DNA from 4 places in the Arthrobacter sp. AL05 genome. Region 2 is predicted to be linked to each of the others. Evidence: riboswitches for the same ligand, from Rfam matches in the RefSeq annotation. Region 2 holds a riboswitch; each other region holds the start of a gene.
What was found. A riboswitch is a leader RNA that binds a small molecule or an ion and turns the genes downstream of it on or off. The one in region 2 is predicted to bind thiamine pyrophosphate.
Positions count from the first base shown of each region.

Region 1: it holds a riboswitch for thiamine pyrophosphate, as region 2 does, so the genes downstream of both, QK287_RS12450 (bifunctional hydroxymethylpyrimidine kinase/phosphomethylpyrimidine kinase) here and thiC (phosphomethylpyrimidine synthase ThiC) in region 2, are expected to answer to the same signal.
Region 3: it holds a riboswitch for thiamine pyrophosphate, as region 2 does, so the genes downstream of both, thiO (glycine oxidase ThiO) here and thiC (phosphomethylpyrimidine synthase ThiC) in region 2, are expected to answer to the same signal.
Region 4: it holds a riboswitch for thiamine pyrophosphate, as region 2 does, so the genes downstream of both, QK287_RS02240 (ECF transporter S component) here and thiC (phosphomethylpyrimidine synthase ThiC) in region 2, are expected to answer to the same signal.

Region 1 covers NZ_JASBRC010000009.1:101,008-108,350, forward strand. The annotation lists gene QK287_RS12450 (bifunctional hydroxymethylpyrimidine kinase/phosphomethylpyrimidine kinase) at 269-1,870, opposite strand; TPP riboswitch at 1,862-1,959, opposite strand; gene QK287_RS12455 (Rne/Rng family ribonuclease) at 2,064-5,303, opposite strand; gene QK287_RS12460 (vitamin K epoxide reductase family protein) at 5,775-6,446, shown strand; gene ndk (nucleoside-diphosphate kinase) at 6,548-6,961, opposite strand; gene QK287_RS12470 (DUF4233 domain-containing protein) at 7,001-7,343, opposite strand, start outside.
Region 2 covers NZ_JASBRC010000022.1:17,174-24,516, forward strand. The annotation lists gene QK287_RS17190 (response regulator transcription factor) at 1-423, opposite strand, end outside; gene QK287_RS17195 (phosphatase PAP2 family protein) at 576-1,331, shown strand; gene QK287_RS17200 (DUF2156 domain-containing protein) at 1,378-4,023, shown strand; gene thiC (phosphomethylpyrimidine synthase ThiC) at 4,398-6,128, opposite strand; TPP riboswitch at 6,126-6,233, opposite strand; partial or broken gene QK287_RS17210 (FAD-dependent oxidoreductase) at 6,588-7,334, opposite strand.
Region 3 covers NZ_JASBRC010000004.1:90,275-97,617, reverse strand. The annotation lists gene QK287_RS06770 (site-specific DNA-methyltransferase) at 1-764, opposite strand, end outside; gene QK287_RS06765 (DEAD/DEAH box helicase) at 773-2,506, opposite strand; gene QK287_RS06760 (RNB domain-containing ribonuclease) at 2,805-4,298, opposite strand; gene QK287_RS06755 (ferritin-like fold-containing protein) at 4,340-5,011, shown strand; gene thiE (thiamine phosphate synthase) at 5,023-5,742, opposite strand; TPP riboswitch at 5,769-5,900, shown strand; gene thiO (glycine oxidase ThiO) at 5,894-7,285, shown strand; gene thiS (sulfur carrier protein ThiS) at 7,282-7,343, shown strand, end outside.
Region 4 covers NZ_JASBRC010000001.1:471,161-478,503, reverse strand. The annotation lists gene mnhG (monovalent cation/H(+) antiporter subunit G) at 1-266, shown strand, start outside; gene QK287_RS02250 (DUF4235 domain-containing protein) at 283-546, opposite strand; gene QK287_RS02245 (DUF4386 family protein) at 696-1,460, shown strand; TPP riboswitch at 1,819-1,962, shown strand; gene QK287_RS02240 (ECF transporter S component) at 2,028-2,714, shown strand; gene QK287_RS02235 (ABC transporter ATP-binding protein) at 2,731-4,419, shown strand; gene QK287_RS02230 (energy-coupling factor transporter transmembrane component T) at 4,427-5,230, shown strand; gene QK287_RS02225 (UDP-N-acetylglucosamine 1-carboxyvinyltransferase) at 5,326-6,849, shown strand; gene QK287_RS02220 (glutamate--cysteine ligase) at 6,904-7,343, shown strand, end outside.

The sequences.
Region 1 (7,343 bases), on a different contig from region 2:
TCTACGCCGGTGGGTTCCCCGGGGGAACCCATGAGCTATCCCGTGGACATTCGCACCTGAAATCAAGTGGAGCGTCCTCAAGGTCATAACCCAAGTGTTGGCGTAAGCACCGAAGATCTAGACTACGCTAATTTTGCCTTCGGCCGCAAATGAGGCTGGTTCCGAAGGGAGGTACGTGATAGGTGACACCCTGTATGGACAGGACGTTGCCGCAACGACTTCCGGAACCGCGCCTCCCTATCGTACAGGCTCCCTGCTGTCCCGCGGCTCAGGCGTGCACGCGCGGCGCGTCGAAGAAGTCCACTTCGTAGCGGGCGGACTGCCGGAAGGCCACGGTCATGGCGTCCCGTTCGCCGGGTGAGGCCGCCCGGGCTGCGGTGTCGGTGTGGGCGATGGCCTGCCGGGTGGCGTCGGCGAACTCCGGATCGGCGTAGGTGCGCAGCCACGCGGCGTAGGGGTGCGATTCCGGCGCACCCGCGGCGAGGAACCGGTTGTGCAGTGCCTGTCCCACCTCGGCATAGAGCCAGAAGCACGGCAGTACCGCAGCGATCAGCACTCCGTAGCTCCCGGTGACCGAGGCGGCCAGAAGGTGGTCTACGTAGGACTTGGTGACCGGTCCGAGCGTCCGCTCCGCCGTGCGTCCGCGCAGCCAGGTCCGGTGCAGTTCGGCTTCGACGCTGAGGCAATTCTGTGCGGAGCGGGTCCAGAAGAGCTGTTCGTCTTCCGTGGGTGCGATCGCGGCGGCCCGGGAGAGGACCCGCGAATAGCCGTTCAGGTACAGGGCGTCCTGTCCGAGGTAGTACGCGAAGTCCTGCTCCGGCAAGGACCCGTCCGCCAGGGCCGTGATGAAGTCCAGGCCGTAGATGGCCTCGAGGTCGGCAGCAGCGGTTTCCCGCAGCCCACGGGCGAATTCACCCGCGGCAGGGACCCGGTGCAGTTCGCCGCCGCCGGCACCCGTACCGTGATGGGCGGTCTGATGCTGGACATGGTGGAAGTGATGGACCGGGCCGTTGCCGCTGCCGACGTCGAGGTCCGCCGAGGTGCGCAGCGCCCCTTCCAGCCACGGCTTAACTTCCCGCAAGGCGGCCTCCCAGTCCCCGACCCGGGCCTGCACGGTCGCCATCGCCGCGGACAGTGAGCATCCCGTTCCGTGGCTGTTGCTGGTGCGGACCCGCTCCCCCGGTACTACTATGACGTCCCGGGCCAGGACCCCGCAGGTGTTGACGAGCGCGTCCGGGCAGCCGTCGCCGTGCTCGCCGGCTCCGCCCGCAGCGCCGGTGCCGTCGAGGTGGCCGCCCTTCACCAGGACGGTCGTGCCGGTGCCGGCGGCAAGCCGCTTGCCCTGTTCCAGCGCCGCAGCCCAGTTGCCGGCGACGGGTTCGTTGAGCAGAATCGCGAGTTCGGCGAGGTTCGGCGTGATCAGGTCCGCGTAGGGCAGCAGTTCTTGCAGCGCCGATTCGGCCGGCGCCTGCAGCAGCCGGTCACCGCTTGTGGCCACCATCACGGGGTCCAGCACCACAATGGCGGGCCTGACCTTCGCCAGCCAGGTCCGGACGGCGTCGATCACGGCGGCGTCCCCCAGCATCCCGATCTTGACGGCGTCGATCCGGATGTCGGCGCTGACCGCGTCAAGCTGGGCGGTCAGGAAATCTGCCGGCGGGACGTGGATGGCGCTGACGCCGCGTGTGTTCTGTGCGGTCAGGGCGGTGATGGCGGCCATGCCGTAGCCGCCATGCGCGGCAATGCTCTTCAGGTCCGCCTGGATCCCGGCACCGCCGGAGGGGTCCGAGCCTGCGATCGTGAGCACCCGCGGGATCCGGGATGCCGGGGCTGCGGGGACAGCGGGAAGAAACGGGGAGGCGGCGGTCATGGGAGACATCCCTTCGCCGGTGCTAACCGGACAGGTTCAACGGGTCTGGATCTCAGCCGGCTCGATGCGCGGCACCCCGTGTCAGGGACCAAGCCTAGCCGCATCCTTTAACGAAGTCGCGGGCACGGCCCGAACCTGGCGTATTGCTACGCGGCCCGGACCGCACCCGCGGCCTTCCCGAACTTTCTTGGGGTTAGAGTTCCGAGGCCGGAACGCCGACGCCGAGGATAATCGGTTCGTTTGTGGCCGGTTTGGCCGCCGGCGTTGTTGCTGCTGCCGGGGCCTTTGCCTCGTGTACCGAAACGGCAGCCTGCGGCGCTTCCCGGCGCTGCTCTACCGAGGTTTCGTTGGCTGCTCCCTGCGCGCGGCTGGCGCTGCGGTTGCGCCGTCCGCGGCGGGCACGGGAGGCGCCGGCCTCGGGGGCCGCCTCCGTCTGGGAGCCTGGCGCCTGGGCGCGGCCCGGGCCGGTTCCGCCGGCACGCGCCGGAGCCGCCGGTCCAGTCCGGGCTGCGGCCGCCTTCGCAGCCGGTGCAGCGGGATCCGCCGCGGAGACTTCCCCGCTGTCACCCAGCTGGGCGAAAGCCTCGGTCAGCAGGTCCATGGTCAGCGCGGGCGCACCCGACTCGTCGGCATGCTCCACAAACGGCAGTGCGACTTGTTCGCCGCCGAAGGTCAGCACGGCGCCGGGACGTCCGGCAGCCTCCTCCGTTGCGGCCAGCTCGACGGCTGCCTCAACAGCGGCCTGGCGGACCCCGGCGTCGACTCCCGTGGCCGCTTCATCGTCATGCAGATGGGCAGCATGCGCCGCCGCAGCGATATTCGCCAGCGCGTGGCGGGTCGCTTCGGCCTTGGCATGGCGTTCAGCGTCGGTGGGCTCGGGGTGCGCTGCGGCCGGCACCGACTGTTCGTCCGTGCCCTGGCCGCCCCGTCCGCGGCGGCGGCTCTTGCGTTCGGTCCGCGGGGGGGCAGGCTGCTCCGCACGGGGAATGTGATGCTCGGCGGCAACGACGTTGGCGCGGCGGTGCTCCACCGGCTCGTCGTGGGTCACAATGCCGCGGCCGGCGCAGGCCTCGCACTGTTCGCCGAAAACTTCCAGCAGCCCGGTACCCATCCGCTTCCGCGTCATCTGCACGAGGCCCAGCGAAGTCACCTCCGCGACCTGGTGTTTGGTCCGGTCCCGGCCCAGGCACTCCACCATGCGGCGCAGTACCAGGTCCCGGTTCGATTCAAGCACCATGTCGATGAAGTCGATCACGATAATGCCGCCGATGTCGCGGAGCCGGAGCTGCCGGACAACTTCTTCGGCCGCTTCGAGGTTGTTTTTGGTGACGGTTTCCTCAAGGTTGCCGCCGCTGCCGGTGAACTTGCCGGTGTTGACGTCCACCACTGTCATGGCTTCGGTGCGGTCGATTACGAGCGAGCCGCCGGAGGGCAGGAAAACCTTGCGGTCCAGTGCTTTGTGGATCTGCTCGTCGATGCGCCAGGCACCGAAGATGTCCGAGTCCTTGGTCCATTTCTCCAGCCGGCCGACAAGGTCGGGGGCTACGTAGGTCACGTAGGCCTCGATGGTGTCCCACGCTTCCTCACCGGAGACGATCAGCTTGGAGAAGTCCTCGTTGAAGACATCACGGACTACCTTGATGGTCAGATCGGGTTCGCCGTAGAGCAGTTCGGGGGCAAGGATCTTAGTTGAGCTCGACTGGCCCTCGATCCCTTCCCACTGGGCACGGAGCCGGTTGATGTCGTGCGTGAGTTCTTCCTCGGACGCACCCTCCGCGGCGGTGCGCACAATAACGCCAGCATCCTCGGGCAGGCGGTCCTTGAGGATCCGCTTGAGGCGGTTGCGTTCGACGTCGGGCAGCTTGCGCGAGATTCCGGTCATGGAACCGCCGGGTACGTAGACGAGGTAGCGGCCGGGCAGCGAGATCTGGCTTGTGAGGCGGGCGCCCTTGTGCCCGACGGGATCCTTGGTGACCTGGACCAGCACGGAGTCGCCGGACTTCAGCGCGTTCTCGATCCGGCGCTGCTTGCCCTCGAGGTTGACGGACTCCCAATTGACCTCGCCGGCGTACAGCACGGCGTTGCGGCCGCGTCCGATGTCGACGAAGGCGGCTTCCATCGACGGCAGTACGTTCTGGACCTTGCCCAGGTAGACGTTGCCGATCAGGGAATCCTGCTGGGTCTTCGAGACAAAGTGCTCGGCCAGCACGCCGTCCTCGAGGACGCCGATCTGGATTCTGTCATCGCGCTGGCGGACGATCATTTGGCGGTCCACCGATTCGCGCCGGGCCAGGAACTCGGCCTCGGTGATGACGGTGCGGCGGCGTCCGGTATCGCGGGATTCGCGGCGGCGCTGCTTTTTCGCCTCCAGGCGGGTGGAGCCCTTGAGCGAGGTGACACGGTTGTTCACCGGAGCCTCGCTGGCTGTGCGCGGCGCACGGACGCGCGTCACCGTGTTGGGCGGGTCGTCGTCCTCCCCGCCGGTCAGTTCCAGATCCTGCTCGCCGCGACGGCGGCGGCGACGGCGGCGGGAGGTCACGCCGTCTTCGAGCTGCTCGCCAGTGCCTTCTTCAGCGTCATCCGCGTCGTCGGATTCGTCTTCGGAACCCGGTTCGCTCTCAGCTCCACGGCTGCTGCGGCCGCGGCGACCGCGGCTGCGGCGACGGCGGCGGCTTCCGGCGTCCTCGCTCTCGCCTTCTTCGTCGTCGTCGTCGTCAGCTTCCGCTGCGGCGGCAGCCGGGGCCGGGACAGGGCGGGCCGCGGCGGCCAGGTCGGGTGCCTGGAAGATCATTGAGGTAACCGCTCCCGGCTCCATGAACAGCGAAGCGGCAGCCGAGGCTTCCGCCGGGGCTTCAGCAGCCGGGCTTTCAGTTGCCGGGCTTTCAGCTGCCGCGGCGGCTGGGGCTGCTGCCGGGGCCTCGGCGGCAGTTTCATCCGCGACCGGGCTGGCGGCGGCGGTAACGCCTGCGGTTTCCGTGGCGGCGGCTTCCGGTTCCGCACTGGCGGCCCCGTCAGCTGCGGTCCCTGCGGCCGGGGCCTTGGCCTTGGCGCGGCTGGCGCGGCGACGGACGGGCTTTTCGGCCGGGGCGTCGGCGGCCTCGGCTGCGGCTGTCATTCCGGCAGGGACATCAGAGGGAACGTCCGGGGTCTGTGCCGGGTCCGCAGCAGGAACGGATTCGGCCGGCTCGGCTACCTTGCGGGCACGTGAGCGGCGGGCGGGGGCCTTGGTTTCGGCGGCCGGAGCGTCCGGCACCTCCGCGGGGACCGCGGTGTCCGCGACGGTCTCCGCGGCGCCTGTACCGCTTTTGGGAAGGGTCTTGCGGCGGGTCCGGACGGGCCGTTTCGGCGGTGACGCGGCCGCTGATTCATCAGCTGCCCCGGCACTTGCGGCCAGCACGTCTTCGTTGCCTGTTACAACCTGGTCATTATCCATATATGGCGACACTCCTGCCCCTGACATGCCGCCACATCCGGCACCCGTTGGGGCAAATATTTGTCAACACCCGCGGGCATTGACAGAAGTCAATTGAATACCCTCAGGTTCGCACCGGCAGTGGGGTGCGGCAGCCCTGGAGAGCCGGCGGAATTGCTCTGAAACCCGTTGATCTACACACCACAACCAGGTGCCGTCCAATGGCATTGCGGGACAGCCTGGATCAGAGGATCCGTGGCTCCCTGCTCATCATTGGCGGTCTTGGGAACAAAATCGCCGGACCGGGACCCGGATGTGGATCGGGTTCCAGCCACGATCATTGTCTCACAGGACACGTCCGAGCAGGCGTAAGCGGGGCATCCGGCCTGCCCCGTGGACCGAATCCCCCATGAAGGCAACAGCGTCCGGACTCCCTCCAGGGTCCGGCGATACAATCGGACCAGTTGCATCCAAGCGAAGGACATCCATTCCATGCCCAGCATCTCCAGCGCCACCGACGAGGCAGCCGTGCGGCAGCAACGCCGCGGCACCTCAGCCGACGCACTTCAGCTGCCGCCGATGACACGCGACCGCCCGTTCGCGTGGCTCCTGCTGATCACCGGCGTCGTTGGCTGGCTGGCCTCCGGGGCCCTGGTGCTGGAAAAGCTCGAGGTACTCAAGGATCCGAACCATGTAACAGTCTGCGATGTGAACCCATGGATCTCCTGCGGGCAGGTTATGCAGACCTGGCAGGGTTCGGTGTTCGGCTTCCCCAACATGTTTATGGGAATCGTGGCCTTTGCGGTCATCATCACCACAGCCATGGGAATTCTCTCCGGAGCCGCGTTTGCCCGCTGGTACTGGCTGGGGCTGCAGGCCGGCGTGACCCTTGGCTTCGGGTTTGTGGTCTGGCTTTGGTCGCAGGCGCTGTACTCCATCCATATCCTCTGCCCGTTCTGCATGATCGTCTGGGCCGCCATGATTCCGCTCTTCGTCTGGGTCACAGTCCGCAACGTAACGCACGGCGTGATCAGGCTGCCGGCGGGCCCAACCAGGATCCTGGGCGACTCCGGCTGGGTCATCACCGCGCTGCTTTACGTCGCAGTGGTTGCCACCATTTTCTTCGCGTTTATCCAGGTCTTCATCGGAACCTCCGGCTACTGAACCGAAGTACACCGGTTAACCGCCGCGAGGTGACAGCTAAGGCCAATGTTCGACTCGAACATTGGCCTTAGCTGCCACCTCGCGGCTGGGCGGTCAGGAACCTAGAACCAGATCTTGATTTCGCGCTCCGCGGACTCCGCCGAGTCCGAGCCGTGGACGAGGTTCTGCTGGACCTTCAGGCCCCAGTCGCGGCCGAAGTCGCCGCGGATGGTGCCCGGCGCCGCCGTCGTGGGGTCGGTGGTGCCGGCGAGCGAGCGGAAACCCTCGATCACGCGGTGTCCCTCGAAAATCGCGGCTACTACCGGACCGCTGAGCATAAACTCGACGAGCGGCTCGTAGAACGGCTTGCCCACGTGCTCCTCGTAGTGCTGCTCCAGCAGTTCGCGGCTCGCATCAACCTTCTTCAGCTCGGCCAGGGTGTAGCCCTTGGCTTCAATCCTGGCGATGATGCTGCCTGTCAGGTTGCGGCTAACGCCGTCGGGCTTGATCAGGACGAGGGTGCGCTCAATGCTCACAGCTGCTCCAATGTGTAGGGGTGGGGTTCGGAAATAAGTCTAGTTGCTTTGGCCCTCGGGGTGGGATGCGTCCCAGGCGGCCTGGTCGTGGTCCCGCTGGGCGGCTTCCCGGTCAATCCGGATGCCGGTGCGGATGCCGTACCACCAGGCCAGCGCGAAGAGGCCACCGACCAGGAACATCGCCGGTTCCAGGATCCCTGCCAGGATCAGCACGATTTGCAGGATCCAGCCCAGCGCCACACCCCACGGCCGGGAAAGCACGGCGCAGGTGAAGGCGTAGATGAGGCTCAACGCGATGCCAACGGAGAAGATCAGGACCGGCGGGAATTCGTCCCGCCGCAGCCCGAACACGGTAAGGGTGCCGAAAAGGATCACAAACGCT
Region 2 (7,343 bases):
CACATTGCGGCTGCCCGGATCCAGGGTGAGGGACCCGAGAGTCAGTGTGACGGGCCGTACCGGGGCGCCGCGGCGGACCAGGGCACGGATCCTGGCGACCAGGACGATGAAGCTGAAGGGTTTAGTCAGGTAGTCATCGGCTCCCAGATCGAATGCGTCCGTCTGGTCGTATTCGCCGTCTTTGGCCGTCAGCATCAGCACCGGGGTCCAGATCAGGCGTTCACGCAGTTCCTTGAGGACGTCGTACCCGTTTTTGAGCGGAAGCATAAGATCCAGCAGGATCACGTCGTACGGGTTCTCCGTCGCGGCCCACAGGCCGCTGACCCCGTCGGCGGTGACGTCGACGACGAAGCCCTCATTAGTGAGTCCGCGTCGAATGGTCTCCGCCAGTGTCGTTTCGTCCTCGACCAGCAAGATCCGCATGATGGTCCCCTTTCGTTGATAACCGCAGTATCCCCGACGCAGCTTGAGCGTCGCCTGAGAAACGGCGGTGATCCTCTCAGCTTTCTCTCAGAGCCGCTGCTCCATGCTGGTGGGCATAAGGCCCGCAACGACCAGCTCACTGTCAGGACAACATGATGGATTCATCCGCCGAACACCCGAACACGATCTTCCCCGGGCTGCGGTCCTGGTGGTGGGCGACGGCCGCGCTCTCCATTTTCGCGACCACGACCGCGGCCGGGATGGCCGCGAAGTCCTTCGGGCCCCTGGCGCCGGAGCTGGGCCTGGACATCTTCCTGAGTCATGGGAGGAACAGTGCCTTGACTGCGCTCAGTGAGGCCATTCACTACGGACTTGGACCGGCCGGTGCCCTGGCGCTGGTGCTGATGATCTGCGGGTACCTGCTCTGGTACCGCCGTCGACCGGTTCAGGCGCTGGCCTTCGGCTCCGTTGTTGCTGTCGGGTGGCTGGCCTCAACAGCCGGAAAGATCTTGGTCAGCCGTTCCCGGCCGCCTGCCGACGCGACCGGAGCGCTGATCGCCGAAACGGGCAACAACAGCTTCCCTTCCGGACACACGGCCTTCGCAGTCTCCCTGGCGCTGGCCGCCGTGCTGGTCCTCGCCCACGGAACCGGGCAGCGCCTGACAGTACTTGCCGCAGGCTCCCTTTTCGCAACCGTTGTGGCGTTCTCCCGGATGTACCTCGGGGTGCATTACCTTAGCGACGTCATCGGATCCGTCCTGATCAGCAGTGCGGCGATCCTGGCTTGGCTGCCGGTCTGGAACAAACTCATCGCGCCGCGGATCTCCGGAATTGGCCTGATTCGCGGATTCGATGCAAAGACGCTGGATCGGCGGCGACGCCACAGGACCAGCAACCATGCGGGATAGCCTCGGGCAATTTCCGTTCCCTCCGCATCTGCTCAAAGGAATTCCCGTGCCAGTGCCACCGCCGGATCCCGGAACCGTGCCCCACCAAGGGCGTTGGCTGTCCCGGATCGAAAATCTGCGCCGTGCCCCGGTTACAGCGGGTTTTGTCCTGGTCTTTTGGGCCGCCGGAGCTCTGACATCCACCCTCATCACCGGCCCGGCCGGCACCTTGCGTCCCAACGTGGCAGCAACAGCGCACTCACTGCCCGGCCGCTGGTGGACGCTTCTGAGTTCCGGGCTGTGGGCGCAGAACCTGACCGGGTACCTGCTGGGAAGCGCAGTTGTGCTCGTAGTCGGGCTGGCACTCGAATACCGGATGGGAAGCCTCAGGTTCGCCGTAGCGGCCCTGGGCAGCCAGATACTCGGAATTAGTGCAGCTCTCGCGTTCCTCACGGTTGCACATCAGATCATGGGGACCTGGACTCAGGAAATGAGCGGGCACCTCTTCCTTGGCCCCACTGCACTCATGACCGGGGCCATTATGGCGGGGACGGCGATGATGCCGACCCTGTGGCGGCGGCGGGTCCGCCTCGTCGTCTTCGCCCTGCTGGTACTCCTGGCCCTCTACAGCGGCGGGTTCGCGGACCTGGTCCGCCTCAGCGCCGCAGGTGCAGGGGCGCTCCTGGGCCCGGTCCTGTGTGGGAGGGCGCCCCGTTTCGTCCGCCCCGTCAGCTCCCGGCATGAGGGCCGGGTCCTCATCGCGCTGCTGGTGGCCGTGTCGGCCGTCGGGCCCGTCGTCGCCGGCCTGACGCCGCACGCCGCGGGACCGCTATCGGTGCTGCGTTTCCTGTTCACCAACATTCAGCCCGTGGACCCGGCGACACTCCAAGGCCTGTGCGCCGACCCGGGACAAGCGAAAGAATGCGCCGGCGCGCAACTGCAGCTGCGCGCCGGCGCCGGCGCAATTTTCATGGCGGTCCTGCCATCTTTTCTCTTACTGATCCTCGCAGACGGTTTACGCCGAGGACGCCGCTTCGCCTGGGCCGCCGCCGTGCTGGTTCAGCTGGGTTTGTCCGTGCTGGCCGGAATCACCATCGCAGGGGTGCTGTATCCGGGAGCACCGGGCACCGTGGCGCCCGAAGGGATCGGCGCCATCGAAACTGCCGGGTACACGCACCCTCTCGCGCTGGTGCTGCCGCTACTCCTGCCCGCGGTGCTGACGCTGGTGCTGCTGATCTTCCGCGGGCTTTTTCCGGTGTCGGCCCCTGCCGGAACCTACCGACGGCTCGCAGTCAGCACCGGGAAGACAGCCGCCGTCCTTGCCTCCGTCTACCTGTTGGCCGGAATCCTCCTGGCTCCCAGCATCACACCCGTCCCGGGACCCAGGGAACTGCTCGCAGATATACCGGATAGGTTTCTGCCGCTGGGATACATGCTCGATCTTGCCCCGGCGTTCGTTCCCCAGGGCGCCGCTGCAACCGTTCTCTATGAAGGAGTCGGCATTGTCTTCTGGGCTGTCACCGCAATCATGACCTTGAAAACCTTCCTGCGCCCGGCCCCAACACAGCACCACTCCGGTACCGGACTCGCACGAGAAATACTGAAAGCCAACCACGGTGGCAACTTGTCCTGGATGACGACCTGGCCAGGGAATATGTACTGGTTCTCCTCCACCGGTGAAAGTTTCATCGCCTATCGTGTCATCGCTGGGGTTGCCCTGGCCCTGGGCGGCCCGGTCGGACCCGTGACCCCTCGCCATGCCACGTTCGAGGAGTTCACCCGTTTTTGCAGTGGGCAAGGCTGGACCCCGTGCTTCTACTCCGTCCCCCAGGATCTGCGCGACCACGCTGCGTCCCTGGGCTGGGGCTCAGTGCAGGTCGCCCAGGAAACGATCCTGCCGCTTGATGCGGTGTCCTTTAAAGGAAAGAAATTCCAAGACGTCCGAACCGCGATGAATAACGCCGCCAAAGCCGGGATCAGGGCCGAATGGACCACATACCGGACCGCATCGTTCTCGGTACTGGCACAGATCCAGGAGATCTCGGAAGAATGGGTCGCCGACAAGAAAATGCCCGAAATGGGATTCACCCTCGGAAGCCTGGACGAACTCAACGACCCCGAGGTCCGACTGCTGGTTGCCGTCGGCACTGACCACATGGTCCACGCCGTCGCCTCTTGGCTGCCCGTCTACAACAACGGCACCATCGAAGGCTGGACCCTGGACTTCATGCGGCGCCGCACCAACGGATTCCGTGCCGGCATCGAATTCCTTATCGCTTCCGCCTCACTCAGCCTCAAAAACGAAGGATACGGGTTCATCAGCCTCTCTGGAGCGCCGCTGGCCCGGCACAACGAACCACCACAGCGCGGACCAGCTTCGGCAAGCAACCAGAGCTCCGGCAGCCTGGACCGGCTCCTCGACCGGCTCGGCGCGACCCTGGAACCTGTCTACGGGTTCAGGTCCCTGCTGGCATTCAAAGCAAAATTCCAGCCCCGCTACGAACCCCTCTACATGCTCTACCCTGACGCAGCCGCACTGCCCGCCATTGCCAACGCCATCACCCGCGCCTACCTCCCCACCGTCAACCTCGCAGAAACCCTAACCCTGGCCCGGCGCCTGCTAAGTGCACCCAAACAACCCCGCACCCGAGTCAGTAGACCGTACCGTCACCCGCCATCCCAGCCCGAAACGCCGGTGAAGAAAAGTGAATAACAACTTGACCCTGCCCATCACGGTCTCGGAGGTTGCCCGCCGCGCCGACGTCAACCCCGGGCTGGTCCGGTCGGAACTACTCATGCAAGAAATCAGAAACTCCAAAGCCCTACTCACCAGCGGGGCGCATCCAAGGAGACGGACTCAACCGGCGATTCGCTCAGCGGACGTGAGCTCCTGCGCCAGTAAGACCACCACCTCCGCCCCGAGATTCGTCAATACCGGGCGGATCGCGAACTCATGGTCGAGCAGATCGACGGGACCGACGCCGACTCACAGCCCTCCCCGCCGACCCTGCCGAACAGATCTCTAGTTCCGGATCGGGGCAGGACCGGCGCCGGAGTGCCGGCGCTGCCCGAACCCGCTCCTCGTTCCTAGCTCCCGGGCACGACGGGTTCGGGGAGGTAGACCTTCCCGCCGGATTCGCGGAACTCGTCGGATTTAGCGTTCATTCCGGCGATGGCTTCCTGTTCGGACATGCCTCCGAACTGGTCGCGGATGTCCTGGGAGAGCCGCATGGAGCAGAACTTGGGTCCGCACATGGAGCAGAAGTGCGCGGTCTTCGCCGGCTCGGCGGGCAACGTCTCGTCATGGAAGGATTCGGCTGTTTCCGGGTCCAGGGAAAGTGCGAACTGGTCCCGCCAGCGGAACTCGAACCGTGCTTTTGACAGGGCGTCGTCGCGTTCGTGGGCTCCTGGGTGTCCTTTGGCGAGGTCGGCGGCGTGGGCCGCGATTTTGTAGGTGATGACGCCGGTCTTGACGTCATCCTTGTTCGGCAACCCGAGGTGTTCCTTGGGCGTGACGTAGCAGAGCATTGCGGTGCCGTAGCGGGCGATTTCGGTGGCGCCGATGGCCGAGGTGATGTGGTCATAGCCTGGGGCGATGTCGGTCACCAACGGGCCGAGGGTGTAGAAGGGGGCGCCGTCGCAGAGTTCCTGCTGTCGCTCGACGTTTTCGCGGACGAGGTGGAAGGGGATGTGCCCGGGGCCTTCGACCATGACCTGCACGTCGTACTTCCAGGCCCGCTTGGTGAGTTCGGCGAGGGTGTCCAGTTCGGCGAACTGGGCGGCGTCGTTGGCATCCGCGGTCGCGCCGGGCCGCAGGCCATCACCCAGGGAAAAGGCGACGTCGTACTTGGCGAAGATCTCGCACAGTTCGTCGAAGTGTGTGTAGAGGAAGTTCTCCTGGTGGTGGGCCAGGCACCAGCCGGCCATGATCGACCCGCCGCGGGAGACGATACCGGTCACCCGGTTGGCGGTCAGGGGGACGTACCGCAGCAGCACCCCGGCGTGGACGGTCATATAGTCCACGCCCTGCTCGCATTGTTCGATCACGGTGTCCCGATAGATTTCCCAGGTCAGGTCATTGGCCTCACCGTTGACCTTCTCCAGTGCCTGATAGATCGGTACTGTCCCAATCGGGACCGGAGCGTTGCGGATGATCCATTCACGGGTGGTGTGGATGTCATCGCCGGTGGAGAGGTCCATCACGGTGTCGGCGCCCCATCGGGCGGCCCACTGCAGTTTGTCCACTTCCTCAGCGATGGAGGAGGTGACCGCGGAGTTGCCGATGTTGGCGTTGATCTTCACGAGGAAGGCCTTGCCGATGATCATCGGTTCGGATTCGGGGTGGTTGATGTTGTTGGGAATGATGGCCCGACCTGCGGCAACTTCGCCGCGCACCAGCTCAACGTCGCAGTTTTCCCGCACTGCCACAAACCGCATCTCGGGAGTGATGACGCCCTGGCGGGCGTAGCGCATCTGGGTAACGGTCTTACCCTCGAGGGCGCGGCGGGGAACCGGCTGCGCGCCTTTCCATTCAGCAGAAGCGGCACCCCGTCGCACGGCGGATTTACCGTCGTCGAGCAGGTTCCGTTCCCGGCCGCCGTAGGGCTCGGTGTCGCCCCTGGATTCTATCCATTCGGACCGGAACGGCTCCAGGCCGATCACAGGATCGCTTCCGGGCCCGGCCGTCCGGTAGACCGTGAACGGTGGATTCTTCGTCCCGTTCGGAGAGTCCTCCAGAGCAATCTCCGTGACAGGGACCCTAATGCCATTTTCGGGGTCTCGGGCGTACGCGAGCGAATGTGAATTCATGGAGCTCATCAGTGGTTTCCTACTTCCTTCGCCGGCATGACCCGGACAGGTTCAACGGTCGCAGACTGCATCAGCCCGATCTCAGCCCTTGCAAGGGCACCCGTGTGGATGGAAAAATCGTAGCACCCCAGCGTGCCCGTTCTACCGCTCTGGATGATCCCGGGTATCCCCCGGACGGCAGCCATTATCGGAAGCAGGCCCTCCAGCAACGCAGTGCACGCCGAATCACCGGAAGCTGAGACTCCTGTCGGCAGCTGCCGAGGATGATGCGCTCCTCTGGCCAGCCGGCAGTCCTCCGAACGCACAGCATTCGAAATGATGCAGACGCCTGCACTGTTGATCCGTGCCGGGGCAGCGAGGGCGAGAGGGTGCGAGGACGATGTCGGTAACCTGTGAGGACGGAGGTCGGCTGGATCGATGAAGTCGTACTCAACGAGGCCTGCTGCATCCGTGTGGAGGCCTAGCTGGTCACGAGGCGCAGCATGAGAGTTTGGAGACATCGGTGGTGAAGGACTGGGCGGCGATCTTGATTCCTTCGGCCATTGTGAGGTACGCGCTCCATAGGTTCGCCACCGGCTCCACAGTCATTCCCGCTTCCATGATGAAGACCCCGGCCGCGGCCAGGTCACCGGCGTCCTTGGCGACGGCGGTCATTCCCACGATCCGTCCGTTGTCCGCGTCGGCGACAATTTTGATGAAGCCTCGGGTGTCCCTGTTCACCAAGGCTCTGGGGACGAATGCCAGGGGAAGCACCCGGCATTCGCACCGGATACCGGCTGCGTCGACCTCACGGCCGGCGTTGTTGAAGGCGTTCTCCACCAACAGGGAGCCGTGGGCGGCTGCGACGTAGACGAATTCGGGGTGTCCGGTCCCTTCCCCGGCGGCCCAGATCCGTTCGTGGGAGCTGGCTAGGATGTTCTGCAAGAGGATTTCGCCCCGGTGCCCGGTTTTGCCGCCGACCGTGGCCAGGTTCAGTCCGTTCGTGACCGGCCGGCGTCCAGTGGCGACGAGCAGTCTGGCGGCCCGGAATTCCTGCTGCCCGCCTGAGACGATCGCGGTCGCGATGATCCCGCCGGTGGCCGGGTCCGTGCGCACCGAGGACACGGCCGCCCGGCGGACGACCCGGATACCTTCGTCGGCGAAGACGCCCATCAGGGCCTGGGAGGCGTCGGGTTCCTCGGCCGAGGCCAGACTCTGCTGCGTCGACAGTATGGAGGGACTCGT
Region 3 (7,343 bases), on a different contig from region 2:
GCGGCGACGGCACCCAGGGTCCCGGAGCCGGCGAAGAAGTCCAGGCACCAGTCGCCGGGCCGGCTGGAGGCGGCAACCACCCGGCGGATCAGGCCTTCGGGTTTCTGCGTCGGGTAGCCGGTTTTCTCCTTCCCAGTGGGGGAGACGATCGTATGCCACCAGACGTCGGTGGGCAGCTTGCCCAGTTCGCGTTTGGCAGCGGTGACGAGCCCGGGGGCCATGTACGGCTCCCGGTCCACCTCGGCGCTGTCGAAGTGGTACTTCGTGGGGTTCTTGACGTAGACCAGGATGTTGTCGTGCTTGGTGGGCCAGCGGTATTTGGCCCGGGCGCCGTAGTCGTAGGCCCAAATGATTTCGTTCAGGAAGCACTCACGCCCGAAGATGGCGTCGAGCATCACCTTGGCGTAGTGCACTTCGCGGTAGTCCAGGTGCAGGTACAGGGTGCCGTCATCGGCCAGCAGCCGCCACGCCTCCACGAGCCGGGGTTCCAGGAAACTCCAGTAGTCGCTGAACGCGTCGTCGTACTTGTGCAGCGCACCCTTGATGGTGTCGTAAGAGCGTCCCTTGAACCCGACCCGGTCGCCCTCACCGCCGGCATTAAGCACCATCCTGGTTTCCTGGCGCTTCTGGACCCGGCCGGTGTTAAACGGAGGATCCACGTAAATGAGGGTAAAAGCGCCGTCCGGCAGCGTCGGGAGGTAGTCGGCGTTGTCCGCGTGTACCACCAGATTGCTGCCGTCCGGCGCCCAGACGGTGTCAGCCATATAAGGGTTTAGGCCTCGGTGCTGCTTGCCGGTGCACCGGCCTGGGACTCGCCCGCCACCACTTCGCCATTATGGCGGCGGGTGCGGGTGCGGCGGCGTGCGCGCGTCGCACGGTCGACCTCGGTCGGTGCGCTGGCTGCGGCTTTGGCCGGGGTCTCAGCTGCGGGACCCGTGCCGGCGTCAGCTTCGGCCGGACGACGACGGCGCTCGCCCGAGCGTCCGCTGTCCTTGGCGCCGCCGGTGCCGCCGCTGCGGCGCGAATCATGGGCGCTGTCCCGTCCGCCGGTGCCGCGGCTGCCGCCGCCGCTGCGGGCGCTGTCGCGTCCGCCGCCGGCCTGACCGCCGCGGGGGGTGTTCTTCTTTCCGGTCTCGCCCAGGTCCTCCAGGACCTCGGCATTGACACCGGCGAGTACACGTTTGTCCCGGGGCAGCCGGCCCTTGGTGCCTGCGGGGATGTCGAGCTCCTCGAAAAGGTGCGGGGATGAGGAGTAGGTTTCCACCGGCTCCGGGACACTCAGGCCCAGGGCCTTGTTGATCAGGCCCCAGCGGGGCATGTCGTCCCAGTCGACGAAGGTCACGGCCGTGCCCTTGTTGCCGGCGCGGCCGGTGCGGCCCACCCGGTGCAGGTAGATCTTTTCGTCTTCAACGCACTGGTAGTTGATGACGTGCGTGACATCATCGACGTCGATGCCGCGGGCTGCGACGTCGGTGGCGACGAGGACATCGACCTTATTGTTGCGGAAGGCACGCAGGGCCTGCTCGCGTGCGCCCTGGCCGAGGTCGCCGTGGATGGCGGCCGCAGCGAAGCCGCGGTCCACCAGTTCCTCGGCGACTTTGGCGGCGGTGCGCTTGGTCTTGGTGAAAATGATGGTGCGGCCGCGGCCGCGGGCCTGCAGGATCCGGGCCACGACCTCGATCTTGTCCATGCTGTGGGCACGGTAGATCAGCTGCCGGATGTCGCGCTTGGTCAGTCCCTCGTCGTCTGGGTCCGCGGCACGGATGTGGGTGGGCTTGGTCATGTATCGCCGTGCCATGGCGACGACCGGGCCGGGCATGGTGGCGGAGAACAGCATTGTCTGGCGGACCGGCGGGGTGCCGGCGATGAGGGTCTCGACGTCGGGTAGGAAGCCGAGGTCCAGCATTTCGTCGGCTTCGTCCAGGATCACCATCTTGACGTTCTTCAGGACGAGGTGCTTTTGCTTGTAGAGGTCGATGAGGCGTCCGGGCGTACCGACAACAATTTCGACGCCCTTCTGCAGCGCCTCGACCTGCGGCTCGTAGGCACGGCCGCCGTAGATGGTGGTGATGCGGGCGTTGCGCTTGCGGGCGGCATTCTGCAGGTCGCCGGCGACCTGGACGGCCAGCTCACGGGTGGGTACAATCACGAGGGCCTGCGGGGCGCCAGGGGCCGGGAGCAAGTCGTAGCCGGCGTCGTCGGGTCCGACGACGCGCTGCAGGGCCGGGATGCCAAAGCCGAGGGTTTTGCCCGTTCCGGTCTTGGCCTGGCCGATAATGTCGTGGCCGCCAAGGGCTACCGGCAGGGTCATGGCCTGGATCGGGAACGGGTGGGTGATTCCGGCGTCGGCGAGGGATTCCACGATATCGGCGCGGACATTGTAGTCGGCAAAGGTCTTCTCGGCGATCTCGTGCGGCTTTTCGTCCGAGATGATGGTTTCTTCCGGTTCGATCGTTTCCGTGCCGGATTCGTCGGTCAGAAGCTGGTGCGTGTGCAATTCACTCACTAGGGGAGATTCCTTATTCATTTTGGGCTGCGCTGCATGCTCAACGGGCCGGCCGGGTGGCCGTTCCGGAGCACGCTCAGAAGCGCAAGCAATTCCAGTGGAAGCCGATCGCGGGCTATCTAGATGCTGGCACTGGGGACCAGCGGGTGTATCTCAAGATCGCGTAGGGGCGGGCTTGTTGAATTCGAAAATGAAGGAAATCAACGACCGGGCATCCATATCTACCCTTCCAGTCTAGCCGCACACGGCCCGGAAACTCGACGGCGGCCACTGACGGCGCGGCAAGGCCGCCGATCGCTCAGACGGCCAGCTCCAGCCGGACCTCACGGGTGGTGATGTCGGCCGCGACCACCCGCACCCGGACCTGGGTGCCGGGTTCCAGTTCGCCCGGGCAGCGGGCAGTGACGGCGGGTTCGGCGATTTGCACGATTCCGGCGGGCCCGCCGGTGGTGCCGGCGGCATTGGTGCCGTTTTTGCCGGTGCTGTTCTTTCCGCTCCTGGCGGGTTTAGCGCCGGAGATCACGACGGCGTCGAACTCCTGGCCAACGTGGTTGACCAGCAGCGCCGCCTCCACGGTATCGAGGGAGAGGCGCTCCAGCCTGGCGGCCAGCTGGTCCGAGGCTGCCATGATCGACGGGAGCGACGGCAGGGCTTCCCGGGCCCAGGCCGGGACAGCCGTGCCGTTGCTGAGCGCCTCGCAGATCACCAGGACAAAGCGGTCCACCAGGCGTCGGAGCGGGGCCGTGGAGTGGGCGTAGGCGGCGCCGATGGCTGCCTGGACCGCGGCCCCGGGCACCGTGCCATCGAAGGGCGTGTAGCCCGCGCCGCGGAACAGCATGCCGGCCGAGTGCACGATCGCCAGCTGCCGCGGATCCGTGGGATCCAGGGTGCGCAGGTATTCGCCGTAGCTCATGTCGGCGTTCCAGGGCCTGCCAAGGGCGCGGGTCTGGCGGTGGAAATGAGCCAGCGACGCTTCATCCGGCGCCGGCATGGTGCGCAGGATACCGACTTTGCCTTCGAGCATGATCCCTGCTGCGGCCATTCCCGTCATCAGCGAAATCTGGGCGTTCCAGTCTTCCACGGGCAGCGGCGGGGCAGCTACAATCCGGTAGCCGCCGTCGGGCAGCTGTTCGATTTCCTGTTCGGGCATGTTCAGGCTGGCGCCGCCGCGGAGCCGTTCGAGCTCTACCCGCTTCATCCCGACTTCCTTGAGCAGCTCCAGCAGCGGCGCGGCCGTGCCGGCGTCGAGGTCGGCCTGGACACCCCGGTAGCTGAGTTGGGCCCGGCTGCGGACTGTGGCACGGCGGACCAGCACTTCCGACACCTCCGCGGTGGTGTCCAGCTCGAATTCCCACACAAAGGCGGCACACCGTTGCCCGGCCAGCAGGCTTCCGGCTTCTTCGCTGATGACTTCCGGGTGCAGCGGGATCCGGCCGTCCGGGGTGTAGTACGTTTGGCCGCGACGGCGGGTCTCGGCGTCGAGCGCTCCGCCGGGGACAACAAAGGAGGGGACATCGGCGATCGCGTAGAAGACCTTGTATCCCGCGCCGGAACGGTCGATGAAGAGGGCCTGGTCCAGATCGGTGGAAGACGCAGGATCGATGGTCACAAAGTCGATGTGGGTGAAATCCAGCTCCGGCAGTTCGTGTCCGGCGACGGCTTCCTTCGCTTCCCGCAGCGCGTCCTCGGGGAACGGTCCGGGCAGCTCCAGGGTTGTGCGCAACGTGTTGAGTGCCTCGGCAAGGAGGCTCTCCTGCTGGTGGACATTCGGGGTCAAGCGATGCTGGGACACGGAAATCAGAGTAGCTTCATTTGCACTATTAGTCTTGGACCATGAGCAGATTCCCGGCTGATCCCGCCCGCTACAACAGCTTTCTGAGGGATTTGTTCGGCGTGATGGCCTACACCGAACTCTCCGCTTTCGAGCGGCTCTCCTCCGACGCACGGTACGCGCCCACCCTGCACGACCGGGCAGCGCTGGGACGTATCGCCGTGATCGAGTTCCAGCACTACGAACTCGTCAGCTCCAGGCTCGAAGCCATGGGCCTGGACACCGAGGAAGCCATGCTGCCGTTCCAGCCGTCGGTGGACCACTTCCATAAACGCACCCGCCCGGCGGACTGGCACGAGTCCCTCATCAAGGCGTACGTGATCGACACCGTTTCCGCCGACGCCTACCGCGCCATGTCCCGTTATCTCGACGCAGGCACCCGTGCCGTGGTGGAGCAGGTCCAGGCCGGCGACGAAGCGGCAGCGGTGCTGCGGGAACGGCTCCGGGCCGCCCTCGCAGATGACCCGAAGCTGGCGTCGCGGCTGGCACTGTGGGCCCGGCGACTGCTGGGGGAGGTCCTCAACCAGGCGCAGCGGATGAGCTTCGAGCACGCCTTCGCCGACCGGCTGATCGGCGCGGATGAGGACGGGCCGAGGGAGCTTGTCCGAGCCCTGCTGCGGGAACTGGCAGCGAACCACGCACGCCGGATGACGCAGCTCGGCCTTGCCGGCTGAGCAGGCGGGCCTTAGCGTTCCGCGGCGTCGAGGGCGGCAAGCAGGGCCCGGGCTGCGCCCTCGGGATCGGTGGCCTCGGTGATCGCGCGGACCACGACGATCCTGCCGGCGCCCGCGGCCACCACTTGCTCCACATTGCCCAGGTCGATGCCGCCGATCGCGAACCACGGCCGCGCGCCCCAGAGGTTCCCCGCAGCCTCGCTCCGGGCAGTTCTCCGCTGCTGGGCCTCTGACCCGCCGATCGCGTCCGCCGCGTAGCGGACGAGGTCAAGTCCGACGGCGGCGCGGCCCGGCTTTGTGGGGGTGGCCCATACCGGGCCAACACAGAAGTAGGTCAGACCGTTCCGGCCGGAAGTTGCGGCTATCGCGGCGTCCACCTGGGCCGGAGTGTGGGTGGACAGCCCGATAGCGGTGTCCTGGCCGAGGATGTCCCGCGCCGCCCCGAACGGGATGTCCTTTTGCCCGATATGGAACACCGGCGCCCCGGCCAGGGAGGCGAGGTCTGCCCGGTCGTTGACTGCCCAAAGCCGGCCATGACGGCGGGCCGCCTGCTGCAGGACCGCCAGCAGTTCCAGCTCCTCGGCGGCTTCCAGGGATTTGTCGCGCAGCTGGATGATGTCGACGCCGCCAGCAAAGGCCGAGTCCACGAAGTCTGCAAAGTCGCCGCGGTCCCGGCGCGCGTCGGTGCAGAGATAAAGGCGGGCGGTGGTGTGGGCGGCATCCTGGCTCATGTTTCCAGCCTAGTTCCTCTACACTGGGCCAATACCGCGGGAGCCCGCCGCCGTCCACGCCACTGGCGACCGGCAACGGCAGGCTGAGAGGGCGTAGCAGCCGACCGCTTGACCTGATCCGGTTAGTACCGGCGTAGGGAAGGAATCCTCTATGGACGGCACCTTCGTCCCCGGCACGGCCCGTGAAAGCGACGCAACCTCGGCTGCGGCCGCCGCGGATGACCTCAAAAACCCCGAATGTTACGACGTGGCCGTGATTGGCGGCGGCGTTGTTGGCCACGGGATCGCCTGGGCGGTGCGGCGCTCGGGCCGATCTGTCGCGTTGATCGACGACGCCCCCGGAACAGGAGCCAGTTGGGCTGCCGCCGGCATGCTTGCCCCGGTGAGCGAACTGCACTACCAGGAAGAGGCCCTCCTGGAGCTTATGCTGGAATCCTCCCGCCTCTGGCCGGCATTCGCGGCCGGACTGGACGGCGCCGGGGGCGGAACGGGGGGCTCCCGGACGGGCTACCTCACCACGCCGACCCTCGCCGTGGGTGTCGACGCCGCCGACCGCCGGGCGCTCGCGGACCTGCGCACCGCCCAGCAGGCTGCCGGCCTCAGCGTCGAGCCGCTGACCGTCCGTGCGGCACGAAGGCGAGAGCCGCTGCTGAGTCCGGGCATCTCCTGCGCCTTCGATATTCCCGCCGACCACCAGGTGGACCCGCGCCTGCTGCTGGCCCGGATCAGGGAACTGCTGCGCACCGACAGTCGCTCCACCACCATCGCCAGGCGTGCCGGCGGGCTGTTCTGGGAGCAGGGTCGGGTGGCTGGCGCCAGCCTCATCGGCGGCGGTTCCATCCGGGCCAAGGACACCATTGTGGCCAACGGCCTTGGCGCCGCCACACTTGAGGGGCTGCCCGCGGGGCTTGAGTTTCCCCTGCGGCCGGTCCACGGGGACATCCTCCGGCTCCGCGTCCCGGCGAAACTACGGCCGCTGCTCACCGCCACGGTGCGCGGGCTGGTGCGCGGGGTGCCGGTCTACATCGTGCCCCGGCAGGACGGCACGGTGGTGATCGGCGCCACCCAGCGCGAAGACGCGCTCGGCGGCGACAACCCGGATGCTGCCACCCAAGCTGGTGTCCCGGGCCGGGCGGTGTCCGCCGGCGGTGTTTACCAGCTGCTGCGTGATGCCCAGCAGCTGGTCCCCGCCGTCGCCGAACTGGAATTGCTGGAGGCCACTGCCCGGGCCCGGCCGGGGACCCCGGACAACGCGCCGCTGCTGGGCCGGGTGGCGGCGCGGGGGCGTCCGGGGGAAATTGCCGGTTTGATGATAGCGACCGGCTTTTTCCGGCACGGCATCCTGCTCACACCCGCCGCCGCGAGGATCTGCTGTGAGTTGCTGGACGGAACCGTGGATTCCCGTTGGAAGCACTTCCGCCCGGACAGGTTCGCCACCGGCAGTCAAACCAGCAGACCGGCCGCAGCCGGCGCCCGGAGGCCGTCCCCGAAGATCATCACCCATCCGAACACCCACCCTGAAGAAAACAAGGAAGCGGTATGAACATCACCCTGAACGGAACCGGGCACTTTCTCCCGGACGGCGCCTCGGTCAGCCAGCT
Region 4 (7,343 bases), on a different contig from region 2:
CCCAGGTGCTGGGACTGTTCCTGTTGCTGTTCGCGCTGGGCCTTCAAATGCGCACCTGGTGGGTCTGGCCGGTGCTGGTGGTGGCATGGATCTTCCAGCTGCTCACGGTTCCGGTTTCCGCGCATATGGTCGGCCGCGCCGGGTACCGGACCAAGCACCTCCACCCGGAGCTGCTCAGCACCGACGACCTGGAGGCCGTGGTGCAGCAGGCAGCCGGCACCCGGGGATTCACTGACGACGACGCCGGGGACACCGGCGGGCGGTGAAGCTAGAGGATGCGCCCTAGACCAGGTCCTGGGTTTTGGCGAAGCGTGCAACCGCCCGCTGGGTGCCGCGATTTGCGAGTACTTGGATGATGGCGCTGACGGACGCGGAGATCAGCGCAAAAGTCAGGGCCGAGCGCAGGGTGGTGGGGACATCGTCCTCGTGGCCCTTGGGTGGCTTATTGCCGGTGGACTTCTCCCAGACGGTGTCCACGAGCTTGGTGCCGACGTAGCCGGCAAGCAGGCTGACGCCGGCGCCGAGCAGTTTGATGAAAATATTCATTCTTCGCAACTCCTTGCGGGAGGGAAACAGGGCTTCCCCTAGCCTAGCGTTCCTCGCCCGACGGTCCAGTTGGGGACCTGCGGGCGGACCCGGGCCAGCTTGGGACCAACGCCCCTGTCCGGTGGGGCGGGGCAGACGTAACTTCAAGTATGGAACAGCCCCAAACCCATTCGCTTGCCCACACCCGGCCGGACCTCCCGTCGGCTGACGGCCAGACATGGCGGACGCTCTATCTCTGGGCCGGCATCTCCTCGATTCTTTTCGTGGCGCTGCTGATTCTCGCGCTGGTCCTGGACTTCCTCGCCCCGCCTCCGGTCCACGGCGGCGCCGAGACGCTGGCATTCATCGCGCGGAACAAGGGGATCTACATTGCCGAACAACTGCTGTGGATCGTGCCGAACATCCTGCCGGTGGTGGTATTCGTGGCGTTGTTCGTGGCGCTCGCCCCGCTCGACAAGAGCCGTGCCCTGCTGGCCGCCGTGGTCGGGGCCGTGCCGTGGGCCTTGATCATGGCCGTCCCTGTCACCAGCCGGGGATCCATGGTGCTGGTATATCTCAGCGACCGTTACGCGGCCGCGGACGACGACGCGTCCCGGCTCCGCTACTCGACCGCCGCCGAGGCGATCGTCGCCGAGAACAACACGGCGGCCGTCGTCGGAGTCCTCTCCGCGCTTGGCATCCTGCTGATCTCCTTCGTCATGCTGAAGGGCGTGCTGCCGCAGACCCTGGCCTGGCTGGGGATCGCGATCGGCGGCCTCGGCGTCGTTGCGGAGGCGCTACGGCATACTGTTCCGGAGTTCTACGGCGGATACGGAGTGTTGATGTGGGCCTGGTTCGTGGGCGTGGGGGTTGCGCTGATCCGCCTTGCCGGCCGGACGGCTCGAGGCGCTAACAACGGCGGCAGCTCAGCCTGACGTCCCGGGGCGGCCGAGTATTTCCGCGCGGGCTTTGTCCACCAGTTTATGGTCGGCTTTTGCGGCAACCCCGACACTGTGACGGTGGCGACCATCCCTCCTCAACCCGCCGCCCGGCTGCTCGTCCCCGGAGTCCGGGTCGTAGCCGGGGGGGACCGCGCTGGTGAGTTGGTCACTTGTTAGGGTTCCCGTTCTAGTTCGCCGCCGTTGGTGGCCGGCAGGGCGCGGCATCCGGCGTTCCCGTGCTTGCTGCCTCTACTAGGCCGGCCGTCCCGGGCGCCGGCGGATTGTGACGGCCGACTCCGGAAAAACAAACCTCCACGGGTGTAAAGTGGGTCACGCCCACAAGGGCGATTTTTAGATACGACAGGGGAGCGCCGCCGTCGGGCATCACCGGGGAAATCCGGGGAGACCACAGGTGGGCGCTGAGAGTGCGGACAGCCGCAGACCCTCGAACCTGATCCGGTTAGTACCGGCGCAAGGGAGTCGAGTTCTCAGAGTGGCCGGAGCGGCAGCGGAAGCTGCAGGCCCGGGCCACTCTCCCCTCCTGTTCCTCAGGAGGACGATATGACTGATACATCTGCCAAGCCCGGATCCGTACAACCCGGATCAGCCGGCGCGCCCGTCCGGTACAGCCACAACTGGCGTGTGGTGGACATTGTGGTGGCGGCGCTCATTGCGGTTGCCGGCGGCGTGATCTTCTGGGCCTGGTCCCAGGGTGCCAACCTGGTTTCTGCCCCCGTTAATGCGTTCTATCCGCCGCTCACCGGGCTCTACGCCGGAGGCTGGATGCTCCCGGCCGTGCTGGGCATGCTGATCATCCGCAAGCCGGGTGCTGCACTGTTCTGCGAATCGGTGGCCGCCACCGGCGAGCTGATCATGGGCTCGCAGTACGGCACCACAGTGCTGATCTCAGGCATCCTGCAGGGCCTCGGCGCCGAGCTGGTTTTTGCCGCGGTGCTCTACAAGAAGTTCAATGTGCCGTCCTTTCACGGGAAATTCAACCTGCCGGTGGCACTGCTGGCCGGCGCCGGGGCGGGCCTGTTCTGCGGCTTGAATGACTCGTTCCTGCCCTGGGGCTGGAACATCGCTTATGCCTCCGGTGACAAGCTGGCCTACATCGTTTTCACTGTGATCTCCGGCGCCGTGATCGCCGGCGGCCTGTCCTGGCTCGCCACCCGGGCCCTGGCCAGGACTGGGGTGCTGGGCTCTTTCGCCTCCCGCAAGGCGGCCGCGGAGCCGGTCTTTTCCTGACCCGCGCACACGGCTGATGACATCCTCCGACCGGGTCCGCCCGGCTGCGATCACCGCGCGTGGCTGGGGCTGGTGGCACGCGGGCCGGACCCGGCCCGCAGTCCGCGGCCTTGACCTGGACATTCAGGCAGGGGAACGTGTGCTGCTGCTGGGACCATCCGGTGCCGGCAAATCCACGCTCCTCCACGCCCTGGCCGGTGTACTCGGCGACTCGCCCGGCGGGGACGCCGGGCGAGCCGCTGGCCGCGGGCCGGCGGACGACGGGGATGCCGAGGAGACCGGCAGCTTGCTGATCGACGGGGCATCACCCCGGGAGCGGCGCGGCCGGGCCGGGCTGATGCAGCAGGACCCGGAGACGCAGGTGGTGCTCTCGCGCCTGGGCGACGACGTCGCCTTCGGGGCGGAAAACCTTTCAGTGCCCCCGGCCGACATCTGGACCCGGGCAGCGGAAGCGCTCGACGACGTCGGACTCGGCCGCCTGCCGCTGGACCACCCGACGTCGGCGCTGTCCGGCGGCCAGAAGCAGCGCCTGGCCCTCGCCGGCATCCTGGCGATGCGCCCCGGACTGATTCTCCTCGACGAGCCCACCGCCAACCTGGACCCGGCCGGAGTGCTGGAGCTTCGTGATGCCGTCGGCCGTTGCCTGGACAAGACCGGCGCTACCCTGGTGGTCGTGGAGCACAGGGTTGCCGTCTGGAAAGACCTCGTGAACCGGATTGTGGTGCTGCAGCCGGGCTCGGCGACGGACACCGCGGTGCTGATCGACGGACCGCCGGACCAGGTCCTGGACCAGGCGCGGGACATGCTCACCGCGGCGGGTGTTTGGGTGCCCGGTTACGTGCCGCAGACCCGGACGCGTCACCGGCCGCGGCCCGCCGGCCCGGCATCGGCCGCCGCCTCGGCCGTCGGCAGGGCCGCCGCCGGGGCGCCCGGTGGCCAGATTGCCCGCACCCCGACAGCGGGACTGCTGCTTGCCGCTGAGGACCTGGCCGTGTCCCGCGAACGGCCGCGCCGGGCGGGCCTCCGGGGCGGTTTTCGACCCATTCCGCCGGCGCCCGTCCAGTCCGGCATTGTTGCCCGGGTCCGCGCCGGGGAGGCCTTGACCATTACCGGCCCCAACGGATCGGGAAAGTCCACCTTCGCCCTGACGCTCGCGGGCCTGCTCGCGCCGGTCTCCGGCACGGTCTCGGCCACCCCGGAACTCAGCTCCGGTGCCGGGAGCGATCCGTACAAGTGGAAGGCCCGGCAGCTGATCTCAAGGATCGGCACAGTGTTCCAGGAACCTGAGCACCAGTTCGTCACGGGGCGGGTACTTGATGAGCTGATGTTCGGCCCCCGGCACCTGGGCCGCGGCGAGGAACGCGTCGACGAACTGCTCGAGCGGCTCCGGCTGGCGGAGCTCGTGGACGCGAACCCGTACACACTCTCCGGGGGCGAGAAACGTCGCCTGTCGGTGGCCACCGTCCTGGCAGCCCATCCGGACGTCCTCATCCTCGACGAACCAACCTTCGGCCAGGATGCCAACACCTGGGCCGAACTGGCCTCGTTCCTTTCCGAACTCCTCGACGCCGGCACCGCCGTCGTCTCGGTGACGCACGACGCCGAATTCAGCCACGTCCTCGGAGGGACCGAACTCAGCCTCCAGGTCCCCGATCAAGCGGAGCCCGATGAGCTGGCCCCCGTGCGCCGCGGGCCGGGACGTTGAGCACACCATGAGACAGGAACTGACGCTGCGCGGCAATCATGCCCTGCTGACCCGGGCCAACCCGCTCTCGAAGTTCGCCGCCGTTGTGTTCATTACCCTTGCCCTGGCGCTGTCGATCGACTGGGTGTCGGCCTCGGTGGCATTGGCCCTGGTTCTGGCACTTCTTCCGCTGGCCGGGCTGCGACCCGGGTTACTCTGGCTCCGTGGCTGGCCCTTGATCCTGGCCGCGGCGCTAGGCGGCTGGAGTACCACCATCCTGGCGCCGGACAGCGGCCGTATTCTGCTTGATGCCAGGATTTGGTCCATCAGCGACGGTTCCCTGGAGCTAGGGGTCGGCTTTATGGTCCGCGGGCTGGCCATCGCGCTGCCGGCGGTGCTGCTGATGAGTTGTACGGATCCCACGGACCTGGCGGACGCCCTCGCGCAGAACGCGAAACTCCCGCACCGCTTTGTCCTCGGAACGCTTGCCGCGATGCGTCTTGTGGGATTGATGGCCGAAGAGTGGCACACCATTGGGATGGCCCGCCGTGCCCGCGGTGTGGGTTCCCACGGGAACCCCCTGCAGCGGCTCCGCGCCACCTTGGGGCAGAGCTTCGGGCTGCTGGTGCAGGCCGTCCGGCGCGCCTCCCGCCTCGCTGTCACTATGGAGGCCCGCGGCTTCGGCGATGCGCCGCGGACCTGGGCACGGAAATCCACCTTCAGCGCCCTGGACGTCTGGGTGGTTCTCGGCGGACTCCTGATCGCCGGTTCCGCCGTCGCGGCGTCGTTGGCGGCAGGCACCTGGAACATGGTCTTCCTTGCCCGGCAATAGCGATAATTATCGCACGGAACGGGTATCGCAGCGATTTTTCCGGCGTCTTATCTGAAATGACCGGAGAAATACGTCACCCATGATATTTTTGCGGGATGACTCAACAGACTGCTGAACACGTTGGTGCGTTACTCCGCGATGCCCGCGGGCAAAAAGGCTGGACCCAGGGCCAGCTGGCCGCCGAGCTGGGAACCAGCCAGAGCGCCATCGCCCGAATGGAACAAGGCAAGCAGAATCTGAGCCTGAAAATGATCCAGCGTCTTGAGGTTATTTTTGACCGGAGCATCGTTAAGGTGGGGCGGCCCGCCATGACGCATCTGCGGGTGGAAGGCGGCCGGACCCTGTCCGGTTCGGTGGACGTCAACAGCAGCAAAAACGCAGGTGTCGCCCTGCTGTGCGCCAGCCTGATCAACCGCGGCACCACCACCCTGCGCCGGCTCGCACGCATCGAAGAAGTGAACAGGATCGTCGAGGTGCTGACGAGTATCGGCGTCGAATGCGTTTGGCTCAACGCCAGTGATCTTCAGATCCGGCGCCCCGCGGCCCTGGACCTTGACGCGATGGACATCGAGGCGGCCCGCCGGACCCGCAGCGTCATTATGTTGCTGGGCCCGCTCCTGGACGAATCCGCCGAATACCGGCTGCCCTATGCCGGCGGCTGCGACCTTGGCACCCGCACGGTGCAGCCGCATATGCAGGCGCTGCGCCAGTTCGGCCTCAGCGTGGACGCCAAGTCCGGCTACTACGCCGTGCAGGCGCCGCCCGCGGACGCGGCGGACCGGTCCTTTGTGCTCAGCGAACGCGGCGACACCGTTACCGAAAACGCCATCATGGCAGCCGCCCACCGCGGCGGGACCACAGTCATCCGCAACGCCAGCCCCAACTACATGGTGCAGGACCTTTGCTTCTACCTGGAGATGCTCGGGGTCCGGATCGACGGCGTAGGAACCACCACGCTGAAGATCACCGGCCGCCCCTCCGTCGACGTCGATGTTGAATATTTCCCGTCCGAAGATCCGATCGAGGCGATGAGCCTGATCACCGCCGGCATTGTCACAAACTCGGAAGTGACCGTCCGGCGCGTCCCGATCGAATTTATGGAAATCGAGCTCGCGACGCTGGAACAGATGGGTCAGCAGCTGGAAGTGTCCGGGGAGTATCTGGCCCGCAACGCGCGCACCCGGCTGGTGGATGTCACCACCCGGCCCTCGGTACTGCGGGCACCCGAGGACAAGATCCACCCCATGCCGTTCCCCGGGCTGAACATCGACAACCTGCCCTTCTTCGCGGTCATCGCCGCGAATGCCCAGGGCCAGACGATGATCCACGACTGGGTTTATGACAACCGGGCGATCTACCTGACGGAGCTGAACAAACTCGGCGCGCAGGTGCAGCTGCTGGACCCGCACCGGATCTACGTCAACGGCCCCACCAAATGGCGTGCGGCAGAGGTGGGCTGCCCGCCGGCCCTCCGACCCGCTGCCTGCCTGCTGTTGGCGATGCTCGCCGCCCGCGGCGTATCGGAACTGCGCAATATCTATGTGATCGAACGAGGCTACGAGGACTTGGCCGAGCGGCTCAACACCCTCGGCGCAAAAATCGAGTACTTCCAGGACTGAGCGACCCCGTAGCGAGGCGGCGCGCTTCACGGAGACCTGGCGCACAATGGAATCATGCGCACCTTCGGTGTGGAGGAGGAACTGCTCATCGTGGACCCCGAAACCGGGATGCCGCTTCCCCTCGCCGACGCCATTTTGCCCCGGCTGGAACCCCCGAAGCGGGCCTCCGGCCGGGCCGGTTCCGCGCAGCCGCCGGTCTATGAGGAACCGAACTTCAGCTATGAGCTCAAGCTGGAACAGCTTGAATCCCGGACCCGGCCGTGCCTGGAGTACGCCGAGTTGCTCCGGCAGCTCAGGCAGGGCCGTGCCCTCGCGGACCGCGCCGCCAGGGTGCATGGCGGCCGGATCGCCGCCCTCGGCACGTCGCCGCTCGGCTCGGCAACCCACCTGACGCCGAAGCAGCGGTACCTGACCATGCAGCAGCGTTTTGGGCGCACCGTCCGGAACCAGCTCACCTGCGGCCTGCACGTCCACACCCTTGTGGAGTCTCCGGA